Regions from separate parts of the Streptococcus sp. V913 genome, predicted to be linked through region 2. Evidence: predicted binding sites of a transcription regulator. Region 2 holds the regulator's gene; each other region holds the start of a gene.

Region 1 (4,858 bases), on a different contig from region 2:
ATCAAAATCTTTGGTTTTAGCAAGGTTGTCCTTGATTTCACCTGAGTTTTTAGCACCTTTTGCAGCATTTGCTACTAGGTAAACTGAGTCATAGGCCAAGGCTGAGAAGGTTGAAGGCTCTTCATTGTATTTAGCACGGTATGCTTCAAGGAAGGCTTTAGCTTTTTCAGAAACATCAACTGTAGTTGAGAATCCTGAGATGAAGTAAATGTTTGATGCTTTTTCAGCTGTTGCTTGTTGAACAAATTCTTCACCGTTAAATCCATCACCACCAACGATTGGTTTATCAATTCCCATACCACGGGCTTGATTTACGATTTTACCTGCTTCTGTGTAGTAGCCTGGGACAACGATAGCGTCAAACTCTTTCCCTTTCATTTTAGTAAGGGCTGCTTGGAAGTCTGTATCACCTGCTACAAACGTTTCATCTGCTACAATCTCACCCTTGTAGGTTTCACGGAAAGATTTAGCAATACCTTTAGCATAGTCACTAGCATTGTCAGTATAAAGAACAACCTTCTTAGCATTCAATTTGTTTGTCACATAGTTTGAAATAATCTTCCCTTGGAAGCTATCTTGGAATGTTCCGATAAATAGGTAATCTTGACCTTTAGTCAATCCATCTTGAGTAGCACTTGGTGAGATCAATGGCACTCCTGCTTTGGTAGCGTTAGCTACAGCTGCAGCAGTTGCACCAGATGTCGCAGGTCCTACAATAGCTGCCACCTTTGATTGGGTTACAAGGTTCGTTGTAACAGAAGCTGCTTCAGCAGTTTCTGACTTGTTGTCTTTGTCTACAACTTCGATTTGTTTTCCATCGATACCACCTGCAGCATTGATTTCATCAACAGCAAGTTGAGCACCTTTTTGTTCAGAAGTACCATAGGCAGCTACAGCACCTGTTTCTTCAAAGTTAAAACCGATTTTGATAGTCTTTTCGTCTACTGGGTTACCAGTTGTATTTGACGCTCCTGACTTGACCTCTCCACAGGCAGCGAGAAGAGCTACGCTAGCAAGAGCCACAAAAGATAGGGCAAATTTTTTCTTCATTTTTAATCTCCTTATAGTTGTTTCAAAAATAGTATGTTAAGAATATACCGAATTATCAGAAAATTGTCAACCTTTTTATTCACTTTTTTAAATGATAACGTTTTCTTCATTTCGATAGAGATTCCCAACAAAAGGAGTTTCTAACTCTTGAATGTGACACCGTCTAATTTTCTTGATGTATCTTTCCTTACCTAATCTCTCAACTAAGTCATCTAGCTCCTCAGTTGGAACATAGAGCTGCAAGTAACGATGTTTTTTGGAATGGTAACAGATATCACCGTATTCCTGAAGTTTTTTTGCATCCCGATTATAGTAAAGATAGATGATTAATCCCGATCGATTGACCTTTTCAAACATGATGAACCCTCTTTCTAAGAAATCTGCTCCTATTATATCAAAAAAAGCAAACCCCGTCGAGTTTGCTTTTTAGGTTGGTTAGCTCAAAGAGTTGTTGGCCATGATTTCATCAATAAAACCATACTCAAGTGTTTCTTGGGCACTCATCCAGTAATCACGTTCTGCGTCTACATGAATTTGCTCAACTGTTTTACCAGAGTTATCTGCAAGAATCTGCTCCAAAGTCTTACGAGTTTTAAGTAAGTGCTCTGCAGCGATTGCCATATCTGTCTGTTGGGTACCACCACCTGTACCACCCATTGGTTGGTGAATCATGTACTCTGCATTTGGAAGCATGAAACGTTTGCCTTTTGCGCCACTTGATGCAATGACAGTTCCCATGGATGCAGCCATCCCCATAACGATTGTTTGGACATCTGCCTTGATAAAGTTCATGGTATCAACGATTGCCAAACCAGCTGATACAGAACCACCCGGAGTATTTACATAAAGGTAAATATCTTTTGTACTATCTTGAGCATCCAAGAAGAGCAATTGAGCAATAACGGAGTTGGCCATGTTGTCTTCAACTGGTCCAGTCAACATGATGATACGATCTTTTAGTAGACGTGAGTAAATATCATATGAACGTTCTCCACGACTTGTTTGTTCAATAACTACAGGAATCATTCATTTCTCCTTTTAAGGTTAAATTTTCTTAGTCATACGACTCGATACAGAACTATTATATCTTTTTGGTCAAAAAAGGTCAAATTTTTGCTCTATTCTCTAAACAGAAACAAAAACTCAACCTCCTTTCAAGTCAAAAACGAACTTCTAGTTTCAATATTTACTTTGGAATTTTATTTAGTACCAAACAAGCGGTCTCCAGCATCTCCAAGACCTGGAACGATATAACCGTGTTCGTTCAAGCGTTCATCCAAGGCCGCAGTAAAAATTTCTACATCAGGGTGAGCTTCTTGGAGGGCTTTCACTCCTTCTGGAGCAGATACTAGGCAGACAAACTTGATATTTGAAGCGCCACGTTTTTTAAGCGAATCTACAGCCAAGATTGCTGAGCCACCTGTTGCAAGCATTGGGTCAACGACAAAGATTTGACGTTGGTCAATATCTTCAGGCAATTTCACTAAGTATTCAACTGGTTGAAGGGTTTCTTCATCACGGTACATACCGATGTGTCCAACTTTTGCTGCTGGAACCAGATTCAAGAGACCATCTACCATCCCGATACCTGCACGCAAAATTGAGACAATCGCCAATTTTTTACCAGCCAATTGTTTTTGAACGGTCTTTGTGATAGGTGTTTCAATTTCCACGTCTTCAAGTGGAAGATCACGAAGTACTTCATACCCCATCAACATTGCAATCTCATCTACTAGCTCACGAAAAGCTTTTGTGGAAGTGTCTGTACGACGCAAGATTGACAATTTGTGTTGAATAAGTGGATGATTAATGACTTCAATTTTTCCCATTTTCTGAGTTCCTTCTTTCAATTTATTCTTCTTATTATATCAAAAAACGGTTTAAAAAGCTTTCTAAACCATTTGTTTTAATTAATTTTTAAATCAAATCTGCCTCTTGAAGAGCTGTCTGAACAGTCTCTAATGGTAAATGGGTCAACTCGGTGCCTTTTTCGTGATAAAGGTACTGGGCATAGTCGTCCATACGATACTGATTGATATAAACTACACGTTTGCAACCGACTTGTAAGAGTTGTTTTGTACAGTTCAGACAAGGGAAATGGGTCACATAAGCTGTAAATCCTTTAGGAACCCCACGTTCGGCTCCTTGTAAGATTGCATTGACCTCAGCGTGAAGGGTTCGGACACAGTGGCCTTCAATGACTAAACATTCGTGATCGATACAGTGCTCTGTTCCTGATACGGAACCATTGTAGCCTGTTGAAATGACTTTATTATCCTTAACTAGGACAGCTCCCACCTTGGCACGTTTACAGGTCGAACGATTGGCAATTAGTAAGGCCTGGGCTGCAAAATACTCATCCCAAGCCAGTCTTTTTTCTGTCATAAGTCTTCTCCTTTTCCTCTATTTTTTGAAAAATGGCAAGCGTAAATCTGCAATCTTTTCAGCTGGAACCTTCATGCCATCCTTGATCCATTTGAGCAAAACCGATACGATGGCAGAACTCCAAAAGGAATGAAGGTAGCTGCTAACGCCTTTTGATTTTCCGTGGTATTTTTCCAGAAATTCCTGCATGGCTTGGACGAAAATCTTTTCCAAATGGTAGTCCAGAGCAAGTTGGATAACCTTGGCTTCTTTCTTGGCTGCTCTGAAAAGGTGAACCCAGACTAGATAAAGGTCGGTTTTGACATCGTAGTGGCTCAACTGTTCCATAATGTTATGGACACTGCGTTTAAAGACGCTTTCCAAAATCTCTTCTTTGGAATCATAGTTACGATAGAAGGCGGCACGAGAGACGCCCGCCCGCTTGACTAATTCTGAAATACTGATCTTTGCCAAGTCCTTTTTCTCTAGAAGTTGCAAAAGAGCCGTCTCGATTGCTTCTCTGGTTAAAAAATTGGATTCTTGATTTGATTTTCTGAGATTTTCAAGAGATTTTTCAGATATTCTACGTTCAGACATAACAATTTCTTTCTACTTGTAACAACAGACGGATGGTGCTTTTGTTTCAAGGGCTTTCATGATATAATTGTAAAAAAAGACAGAACCTTTGTCAATGTATAAGTGACAAAGATGGAGAATTTCTATGACTTGGAAGATTGTAGCTGACTCTGGTTGTGATTATCGTCAATTGGCAACTCCTGCTATTGATACGGAATTTGTTAGTGTTCCTTTAACCATTCAAGTAGCTGATCAGGTCTTTATCGATGATGCCAATCTTGACATTGACCACATGATGGAAACCATGTATGCGACTTCTGAGGCTTCAAAATCAGCTTGTCCTAGCCCTGATGATTACTTGCGAGCATTTGAAGGTGCTAAGCATATCTTTGTCGTTACCATTACTGGTACTCTTTCAGGTAGCCATAATAGTGCACAACTCGCTAAGAATATCTATCTTGAAGAACATCCTGACACTCAGATTCATGTGATCGATACATTGTCTGCAGGTGGTGAGGTTGACTTGATTGTTGAAAAAATCAATGAATTGATTGATCAAGGACTTTCTTTTGAAGAAATTGTTGAAGCTATTACGGCCTACCAAGAAAAAACAAAGTTGCTCTTTGTCCTCGCTAAGGTCGATAACTTGGTAAAAAATGGCCGTTTGAGTAAGCTGATTGGTACAGTCGTTGACCTTCTCAACATTCGTATGGTCGGGGAAGCAAGTGAAACTGGAACCTTAGAACTGCTCCAGAAAGCGCGTGGACCAAAAAAATCCCTTCAAGCAGCCTATGAAGAGCTCATCAAGGCTGGCTATGCTGGTGGTCGAATTGTCATGGCTCATCGCAGCAATGAAAAATTCTGTCAG
Region 2 (4,858 bases):
CCTGCTCTTTTGCGATTAGCTGAGCAGCTTGTTTCCACTTGCCATCCATCAAGGCCTTGTCAGCTGGACTCAAATCGGATTCGTCTGTTTTCACCTGCTTGGATTTGTTTTGCACTGTTGCTGCCGCTTCATCCAATAGATCGATGGCAGAGTCTGGTAAGTGACGACTGGTCAAGTAACGATGCGCCATCTTGACAGCTGTTTCAACAGCTTCATCTGTGATTTGCACACGGTGGTGTTTCTCATAGGTGGCCTTCAAACCTTGCAAAATGGTCATACTGTCAGCTAGACTTGGCTCTTCAATCGTCACTTTTGCAAAACGACGAGAAAGAGCTGCGTCTTTTTCGATGTGTTTTTGGTATTCTTCCTGAGTGGTTGCACCAACTGTTCTCAGAGTTCCACGAGCTAAGGCTGGCTTCAAGATATTGGCTGCATCCAGAGTCGAATCAATACCGCTACCAGAACCCATGATGGTGTGGAGTTCATCGATAAAGAGGATCACTTTGCCATCTTCCTCGATATCCTTGATGATGTTGTTCATACGCTCTTCAAAGTCACCACGGAAACGTGTCCCTGCAACGACATTCATCAAATCAAGCTCTAGAACACGCATCTTTGCCATCTCCGCAGGTACATCCCCACTGGCAATACGCTGAGCAAGACCAAGTGCCAGAGCTGTTTTCCCGACACCCGCATCTCCAACCAAGACCGGATTGTTCTTGGTCTTCCGACTCAAAATCTGAATCATACGTGAGATTTCCTTGTCTCGACCGATAACTGGCTCTAACTTGCCAGAACGCGCTTGCTCCGTTAGGTCATGCGTGTAGTCCTCTAAACCGCCACTTTGAGCTTGAGGCATGCCCATCATATTGGCCATGGAATTTTGCTTGTCAGTTACTGTGCGATGACGTTGACGCAAAGCCTTGAGATCTTCTCTTGTCCATCCTGCACGCTCTTCTAGATTGCGACGAAGAGCAGCAATTCTGACCTGATCTTTCTGGTCCTCATAAGAAAAGCCTGCTCTCTCCAAGATGCGTGTCGCCAAGGCATTTCCGTCATGCAAGATTGCATAGAGGACATGCTCTGTCCCTAGCACCTTTGCGTGGACCACTGAGGCCACATACTCTGCTTCTGCAAAGAGAACTTCCAAACGATGGGAAAAGGGTAATTCTGTAAAGGTTTCGTCTTGGCTATAGTCCGTTTCAGTCAGTTCCAACGCAACCTCTTCTAAACGGTCCATTTCATAAGGATAATCGTTTAAAGTCGCACCTGCCACACTGTAACTGTGATTGGACATGGCAATCAATAAATGCCAAGACTCTAGGTAATGAGCTCCAAAATGGCTTGCAACCATGTAGGCACTTTCGATACATTCATTCAATGCTTTTGAATAGTTCATCTTACTTCTCTTTTCTATCTACCTCTTGTAATAGCTGTCGGAGCATATTGGCACGGACAACTGAAGATTCTTCCCCTAGGACACGATCCGTTGCTACTGAAGTCAGCAAGGTCATCTCTTGCTTGGTCATCAGGTCCTGCTCCACCAAAAGCTGGAGAATATCCTCATAAATCTCCTGACTAACTCGCTCACCAATCGAGTAAAGCAAATCGCGGAGCATCTCATGATGATTGGAAAACTCAATCCGTCCGATTCGAATGTAGCCTCCACCACCACGCTTGCTCTCAACTAAGTAACCTCTACTTTCCGTAAAGCGTGTCTTGATGACGTAGTTAATCTGACTTGGCACAACCTGGAAGGTATCAGCTAACTGGCTCCGTTGCAATTCCACGATACCAGACTGGTCTAAAATCGCCTTGATATAGGCTTCGATATGATCTGATGTATTTTTAAATCTCATAGTAAATCAAACTCCTTCTTTGAACCTTGACTATCTTTGACTATTATACCGAAATTTTTGATTTTTTTAAAGAAAAAGGGCGCTGGTAAAGGATAATCTTCACCAACTCCCTATTTTTCTACTTATCTAATCCCAATTCTGCTAATATTTGTCGTTTATAGGCAATTTTTTGGACTTCCTTGTCTTCGCTCTGGGACCAATCTAGTTTGACTTCAGAAACAATCTGTCCCGGCCGATTTTTTAGGATATAGATGCGGTCGCTAAGATTGAGGGCCTCTTCAATACTATGTGTGATGATCAAGGTCGTTAGCTGCAACTGCTTATGAATCTCCAGATACCAAGCGTGTAGTTCCATCTTTGTCATCTCATCCAAAGCACTAAAGGCCTCATCCAAGAGAAAGAGTTTGTGCCCAAAAAGGTAGGTACGAAGCAAGGCCACACGTTGCCGCATCCCACCACTGAGCTCATGAGGATACTTATCCCGTACGGCTGTCAGCTGGAAGGTCGCAAGGATATCATCCGCTCGGGCAATAGCTTCCGCCTTATCCACCTTTTGAATCAAGAGGGGCAGGATGATATTGCCAAGCACCGTCTTGTGCTCCAAGAGGAGATCCTTTTGCAACATATAACTCACGCGCCCCTTGGGATTCTCCTCTCCATCAAGGACAATTCTTCCCGACTGGACTTCTAAAATTCCTGCAATCAGGTTAAAGAGGGTAGTCTTGCCTACACCACTGGGACCTAGGATAGAAACCACTTCACCCGAAGTCACCTGTAGGTTAATGTCCTCTAAAATCTTTTCATCGTCGTAGGCATAGCTTACGTGTTCTAGTCTAATTTCTGTCATTATTTTACAAATTCATTAGTGAAGCCTTTGTCAGTCAAGTCTTCTTTGAGGATCCCATTTTCTTTATCCCACTTGTAGAAGGCATTCCAGCGTTCTGCGTCAAATTGTCCCCATTTTTCCTTGTCGCTTGCGTATTCTTTTGACAAGTATTTTTGCGATTCGATGACAAAGTCACGTTTTTCCTTGAGTTCAGGTGCATTCTTGATGAGAATATCCGCAGCTTCTTCTGGATGTTCCATAGCATATTGGTAGCCTTTTTTGATGGCTTGGATGACTTTACGAGCTTCTTCCTTGTTGTCTTTGAGATAGTCGTTGTTTGCGATAATAACTGGTGAGTAGTAGTCAAATTCCTTGACATAGTCTTTCAAGTACATGAAGTTGGCGTCTACACCTTGAGATTTGGCAAGGATACCGTCCCACCCATAGTAGATCCAAGCAGTGTCAAAGACGCCATTGGCAATTGGTGTGATGGAGTTTGAGTCGTTGTTTGGTACTTTTTCGACCTTTTCGAAGTCTCCACCTTGAGATTCCACCAAGGTTTTCAACATAGCAAGTTCAGTCGGGTCATTCCAAGTTCCGTATTTCTTCCCAACCAAGTCCTTTGGACTGCTGACATTGTCCGATTTACGTGAGATGATTCCTGATGTGTTGTGCTCAACGATAGCGGCAACGGCAGTGATTCCTGCACCTTTTTCCAATTTCTTAGCCATGTAGTCTTGGAAATAGATAGCAAATGGCGCCTTGCCATTGATCACCAAGTCAGACGAGCTTTCTTCAGGTGGCAATTTCAAATCAACATCCACTCCAGCTTCTTTGAAATAACCTTTTTCCTTGGCAACATACAGCCCTGTGTGGTTGGTATTTGGCGTCCAGTCTAGGATAAAGTCAATCTTCTTAACTTCTGCCTCTTTGTTGTCCTTAGAAGCAGTTCCTTGGCCACAGGCCACCAGTACGACAGCTACAAGAGCCGTTACAAGCGTTAAAAACACTTTCCATGTTTTCTTCATTTTCATTTCCTCTTTTCTTTTTTGAAACATTCTTATTCTATGAACGTTTCCATTTAATCACATATTTTTCACTAACATCGACCAATTTCATACCCAAAAGGCTGATAATCGACACCAGAATAATAATGGCAAACATGGTATCATACTGAAACAGTTTTTTAGACTGAATCATATAAACACCAAGTCCTTCAAAACCTCCCAACCACTCAGACACCACGGTTGTGATAAAGGCGTAGGAGACACTGACCCTCAATCCCGCATAAAAGTAGGGCAGGCTGACTGGTATTTTAAAATGCCAAAGGATTTGCCAAGGGTTTGCTCGCATCAGACTAAACAAGGTCAGCATATCCTTGTCACAATGCCTAAATCCATCCAAAATACTGACGATGATAGGGAAGGTTGTTGTCAGGATAATCAAGACAATCTTGGGCAAAATCCCATAGCCTAGCCACAAGACCAAGATAGGCGCTATGGCAATGGTCGGAATGGTCTGAACAACCACCATCATAGGATAAATCAAGTCATTGAGCCAAGTCAGACTATCCATGAGCACCGCCATAAGACAGGCAATCAAGACTCCTAGAACTAGACCTAGTAAAGCCACTCTCAAGGTCGCCCAGCTATGGTACCAGAGAAATTCTCTGTCACGAACAAAGGACTGGAGAATCTCAAGAGGAGTTGGCAGGATAAACTTGGGTAAAAGTTTGAATATGCCCGCTAACTGCCAGATTGACAAGACTCCTAGAAAACCCAATAGACTAATGTGTCGTCTCAGTATACTTTTCAAGTTTGTCATCAATACTTAAAATCTCTCCTACATTTATTTTGACATTGGCAAAGACATTATCTGCCTCCTGCCCGGCCACTTCAAGCGCTTCTTTGAGAATGCGCATGAGCTCATCCAACTCCCCTTCCAAGACCGTTTCAAAGGGTGTCACCACCATGGTCACGGACTGAGCTTGCAGATAAGCAATCACTTGATCGATAATAGCAATTCGATCAATCCCCTGTGATAGGGGCAAGACTTGCAAGGCAATGCTTGCTTTCATAAAAACCTCCTCTTCTCAGTTTTTCTTTTTGACAAAAAGAAAAACCTTTGCCATATATGGAAAAGGTGCAGAATTCGGTTAAGTATCCTTCCCTAC
Region 3 (4,858 bases), on a different contig from region 2:
ATTATGTGAAGAAGGAACTGCTTTCTAGAGTAGAAAAAATCCAAAAACTTTACAAACCTTGACAAAAGATGTCAGGGTTTTGGTGCTATACTAGAGACAGAAAGGAGAAGAACCAAATGAAATACGAATGGAGAAAAGAAGCAAAAGCTCTTTATCAAGTGAAGGCTAGGCCCAGCATCTTGCAGGTGCCAGGTCAATCCTATATCGTGATTGATGGTAAAGGCGATCCAAATCAAGAAGATTTTTCAGAACGCGTAGGGGCCTTATATACCTTAGCCTATGCGATAAAGATGAAGTATAAAAAAGCTCCTCTGGATGAGGTTTATACTGATTTTACTGTCTTTCCTTTAGAAGGTGTATGGAAAAAGGAGAAGGAGGGAGAACTGGTAAAAAGTGAGCTTTCTTATAGTATTATGATTGGGCAACCCGATTTTATTACGAGAGAACTATTTGAAAAAGCTTTGGAAGAGGTGAAAATCAAGAAGCCAAATATTCTCTATGAGGCTGTTCGTTTTGAAAAGATAGAAGAAGGCCCAAGCCTTGCTATGCTTCATGTAGGACCTTTTGATACTGAAAATGAGACTTTTGCAGAGATGGAGCATTTTTGTCAACTTCATAAACTCAAAAGAACTTCGGAAGTCCACCGAGAAATTTATCTTAATAATCTTCATCGAACGGAGCCAAGCAAATTAAAAACAATCCTTCGCTATCAAGTTCAAGAAGAGAATTAAAAAAGAACAGGAAACAAGATTCCCTGTTCTTTTTTATGAGTTCTAATCTTCTCTTTCAGAAGTAACCTCTTCTGTTTTTTCAGTTTTTTTTGCAGATTTGATTTGAATCTTACCATTGCTTGTCATAACTGCCTTGAGGTCTTTTTCACTTGGATTTTCAAGGTAGTAGTCTGTGATAGCATCCTCAATATGGTCTTGAATGGTACGACGGAGTGGCCGTGCCCCCATTTTTGGATCATATCCCAAGTCAACCAACTTTTCCTTGACCTTGTCTGTCACATCGAGATGGATGTTGTTGCTAGAAAGGCGTTTGTTGACATCCGCTAGCATGAGATCGACGATTTGGAGAAGGTTGTCCTTGCTGAGAGGTTTAAATTCGATAATGCCGTCAAAACGGTTCATAAACTCAGGACTAAAGAAGTTGCCGAGTTCACCGAGAACAGAGTTGGTTCGACCTTCACGAGCAGCTCCAAAACCAACGCTGGCTTCGGCCTTACCAGTACCGGCATTTGAGGTCATGATGATGATGGCATCCTTAAAGCTAACTGTATGTCCTTGCCCGTCTGTCAAACGGCCATCATCTAAGACTTGAAGGAACATGTGCATGACATCTGGATGGGCTTTCTCGACCTCATCGAGAAGGATGAGTGAGTATGGATTACGACGAACTTTTTCCGTTAACTGACCCGCTTCATCGTAGCCAACATAACCTGGAGGGGCACCGACTAATTTAGCCACACTGTGTTTTTCCATGTATTCACTCATATCAAAGCGAATCATGCTGTCAGCAGAGCCAAAGAGCTCAATGGCTAGTTGTTTGGAAAGTTCTGTCTTACCGACACCAGTTGGTCCGACAAAGAGGAAACTTCCGATTGGGCGGTTAGGAGTTCCAAGTCCAACACGATTACGACGGATGGCTTTGGCAATCTTATCGACAGCTTCATCTTGACCAATGACATGAGCTTTGAGGTCGTCTGCTAGATGGATAAGCTGAGACTGTTCTTTTTCTTTTAGCTCCCCAACAGGGATATTAGTTTTCTGCTCGATGATGTGCTCAATGGTTTTCTCGCTAATGATAGGAGTATCCTGACCGGTCACCTTGTTCTTTTGCATTTCCTTGTACTTGGCAATCTGATCACGGAAGTAGGCAGCTTTTTCAAAGTCTTCCTCTCGTGTAGCTTGAGCCTTGAGATTCTCAGCTTCAATTAAACGCTGATCAATCACTTTAGGATCAACAAAGTTCAGCGTCAGATTCATCTTAGAACCAGCTTCATCTAACAGGTCAATAGCCTTGTCTGGCAAGAAGCGGTCTTGGATATAGCGATTGGAAAGATTTGCAGCAGCTTCGATAGCAGCGTCTGTGTACTTGACGTGATGGTAGTCTTCGTATTTCTTTTGAACCCCTTTGAGGATGATAATGGTTTCTTCGACAGTTGGTTCATCAACTTTGACAGGTTGCATACGGCGTTCGAGGGCAGCATCTTTTTCAATGATACGGTATTCATTGAGAGTAGTGGCGCCGACCAGTTGCAATTCACCACGGGCAAGGGCTGGTTTGAGGATATTTCCTGCATCCATATTGCCATCGCCAGCAGATCCTGCACCAACAATTTCATGGATTTCGTCAATAAAGAGGATGATGTCCTCGCGTTTGCGAATTTCTTCCATGAGTTTTTGCATGCGTTCTTCAAATTGGCCTCGAATCCCTGTTCCTTGAACTAGACTAACCACATCCAGACGGATGACCTGCTTGCCTTGGAGTTTATGGGGAACATCACCATCGACAATCTTCTGAGCTAGACCTTCAACAACAGCTGTTTTACCAACACCTGGTTCTCCGATAAGGACAGGATTGTTTTTGGTTCGACGGTTGAGGATTTCGATAACGCGGATAATCTCCTCGTCTCGGCCGATAACAGGGTCAATATCTCCTCGACGAGCTATTTCAGTCACGTTGATACCATATTCCTCTAGGAGCCCTCTTTCTTGGCTAGGAGGAGGTGTTTGAACAGGTCCGCGGTTTTGAGGTCCGTATCCCCCATTGCCTCCGTATCCCCCACCGGATTGAGTTGGAGGGACGTTATTTGAAGAAGCCCTGAAATTGTTCAAATCATTGAAAAAGTCTCCGAAAGGATCAAAGTCATGATTGTTTAAATCAGTCATTCCTTTAAAGAGGGTATTATTTGGATCTGTTTTGATAATTTTATAGCAATTTTGACAGAGATCAATTTGCTTTTGCTGTCCATTGATATTGGTATACAGATGAATTGTTGAGTCGTTAATTTTACAGTTTTGACAGAGCATAACATCTACCTCATTTCATTCTTATTCTTGGCCTAAGAAAAAAGGTCAATAATAGTCAAAGTTTTATACTTTCATTATAGCATGATTAAGGTGTAAAGCAAGTAAAAAGATTGGGAAGTGGTCGTTTTTAAAAGAAGGATTTATGGAGGATTAAGCGGCATTGAAGGTAAGAAAAAATCCCATTTGCGGTGACAAAAAGGATTCTCATTCATCGGGCCTTACTGCCCGTTGTTTTTATATTAGTAAAGGAGTTCGTAGATCTCCATTGCAATCAAATCAATGCTATCAAAGGTATAAGTTTCACGAGCCTCTACATCGCGAAGGGTGAAGAGTGATCCGTTTTCTTCGTCGTGGCTGTAGGCAACTTCTGCGACAACAACACCTTCACGTTCAAAATTACGTTTTAGATTTCCACCATCTTTTGTCATTGCTTCTAGGCGGTTAATGATTCTAACCAAATGTGATTCCATTTTGATTCTCCTCCATTTCTTATCGTTTCTATTTTACCATAAACAAGAGGTAGTTGACTAGAAAAAAACTGTGATTTCTTTCTATTTCTCCATTCTATCAAGTTAATTGTTAAAATCGGTGAAAAAGGATTGAATTTTAATTCAATTCATGTTATAATCATACAATCCAACACATAGAAAGTTGATTGAATATGAATTTTTCTTTTTTACCAAAGTATTTACCATATTTTAACTATGGTGCTCTGATCACCGTATTGATTTCCATTCTTGTCGTCTGCTTAGGAACTATTATAGGTGTGTTACTGGCCTTTGCTCAGCGATCACGCTTTAAACCGCTCGTTTGGTTTGCAAATGTGTATGTTTGGATCTTCCGTGGAACTCCGATGATGGTTCAGATTATGATTGCCTTTGCTCTTATGCATATCAATGCTCCGACTATTCAAGTGGGAATTTTAGGAGTTGATCTTTCTCGTTTGATTCCTGGTATTCTGATTATTTCTATGAACAGTGGAGCTTACGTTTCAGAAACTGTTCGTGCGGGGATCAATGCGGTTCCTAAAGGGCAGTTAGAGGCCGCATATTCTCTTGGTATTCGTCCAAAAAATGCCATGCGTTATGTCATTTTGCCACAAGCTATCAAGAATATTCTTCCAGCGCTGGGAAATGAATTTATCACCATTATCAAGGATAGTTCCCTCTTGTCGGCAATTGGGGTGATGGAGTTGTGGAATGGTGCAACGACTGTGGCAACAACAACATATTTACCGTTGACTCCCCTTTTATTTGCAGCCTTTTACTATTTGATTATGACCTCTGTTTTGACAGTGGCGTTGAAAGCATTTGAAAAACATATTGGACAAGGAGACAAGAAATAATGACAGAACCCTTGATTAAAATTGAAGAACTACATAAGTCTTTTGGGAAAAATGAAGTTTTAAAGGGCATCAACCTTGAGATTAAGCGAGGAGAAGTTGTGGTCATTATCGGTCCGTCCGGGAGCGGGAAGTCAACTCTCCTTCGTTCTATGAATCTCCTTGAAGAAGCAAGTAAAGGTAAGGTTATCTTTGAAGGAGTTGATATCACAGATAAGAAAAATGACCTTTTTGCCATGCGTGAAAAGATGGGCATGGTATTCCAACAATTCAACCTCTTTCCAAATATGACGGTCATGGAAAACATCACCTTGTCACCAATTAAAACCAAAGGAGAAAGCAAGGAAGTAGCGGAGAAGAGAGCTCAGGAACTGCTAGAAAAAGTTGGCTTGCCAGATAAGGCAACGGCCTATCCGCAGAGTTTGTCAGGTGGTCAGCAACAACGGATTGCCATTGCACGTGGACTTGCTATGGAGCCAGA

The links. Region 2 encodes CtsR, which represses protease genes until heat stress. Its sites were predicted from a motif close to TTGGTCAAAAAAGGTCAAANA; they were not measured.
Region 1: clpP (ATP-dependent Clp protease proteolytic subunit ClpP) is a predicted target of CtsR. The motif match lies at 2,142-2,162, and genes of this name have one in related genera.
Region 3: ACXYSL_RS01910 (ATP-dependent Clp protease ATP-binding subunit) is a predicted target of CtsR. The motif match lies at 3,077-3,097, and genes of this name have one in related genera.

Annotation. Positions count from the first base shown of each region.
Region 1 is NZ_JBTHHX010000001.1:401,770-406,627, forward strand. It holds gene ACXYSL_RS01995 (ABC transporter substrate-binding protein) at 1-1,050, opposite strand, end outside; gene ACXYSL_RS02000 (YlbG family protein) at 1,138-1,407, opposite strand; gene clpP (ATP-dependent Clp protease proteolytic subunit ClpP) at 1,486-2,076, opposite strand; gene upp (uracil phosphoribosyltransferase) at 2,250-2,879, opposite strand; gene ACXYSL_RS02015 (deoxycytidylate deaminase) at 2,968-3,435, opposite strand; gene ACXYSL_RS02020 (TetR/AcrR family transcriptional regulator) at 3,454-4,011, opposite strand; gene ACXYSL_RS02025 (DegV family protein) at 4,136-4,858, shown strand, end outside.
Region 2 is NZ_JBTHHX010000003.1:133,079-137,936, forward strand. It holds gene ACXYSL_RS06735 (ATP-dependent Clp protease ATP-binding subunit) at 1-1,399, opposite strand, end outside; gene ACXYSL_RS06740 (CtsR family transcriptional regulator) at 1,401-1,859, opposite strand; gene ACXYSL_RS06745 (ABC transporter ATP-binding protein) at 1,978-2,706, opposite strand; gene ACXYSL_RS06750 (ABC transporter substrate-binding protein) at 2,706-3,713, opposite strand; gene ACXYSL_RS06755 (ABC transporter permease) at 3,751-4,509, opposite strand; gene ACXYSL_RS06760 (thiamine-binding protein) at 4,472-4,762, opposite strand.
Region 3 is NZ_JBTHHX010000001.1:381,341-386,198, reverse strand. It holds gene ACXYSL_RS01920 (helix-turn-helix transcriptional regulator) at 1-62, shown strand, start outside; gene ACXYSL_RS01915 (GyrI-like domain-containing protein) at 117-731, shown strand; gene ACXYSL_RS01910 (ATP-dependent Clp protease ATP-binding subunit) at 774-3,035, opposite strand; gene ACXYSL_RS01905 (DUF1797 family protein) at 3,275-3,505, opposite strand; gene ACXYSL_RS01900 (amino acid ABC transporter permease) at 3,697-4,380, shown strand; gene ACXYSL_RS01895 (amino acid ABC transporter ATP-binding protein) at 4,380-4,858, shown strand, end outside.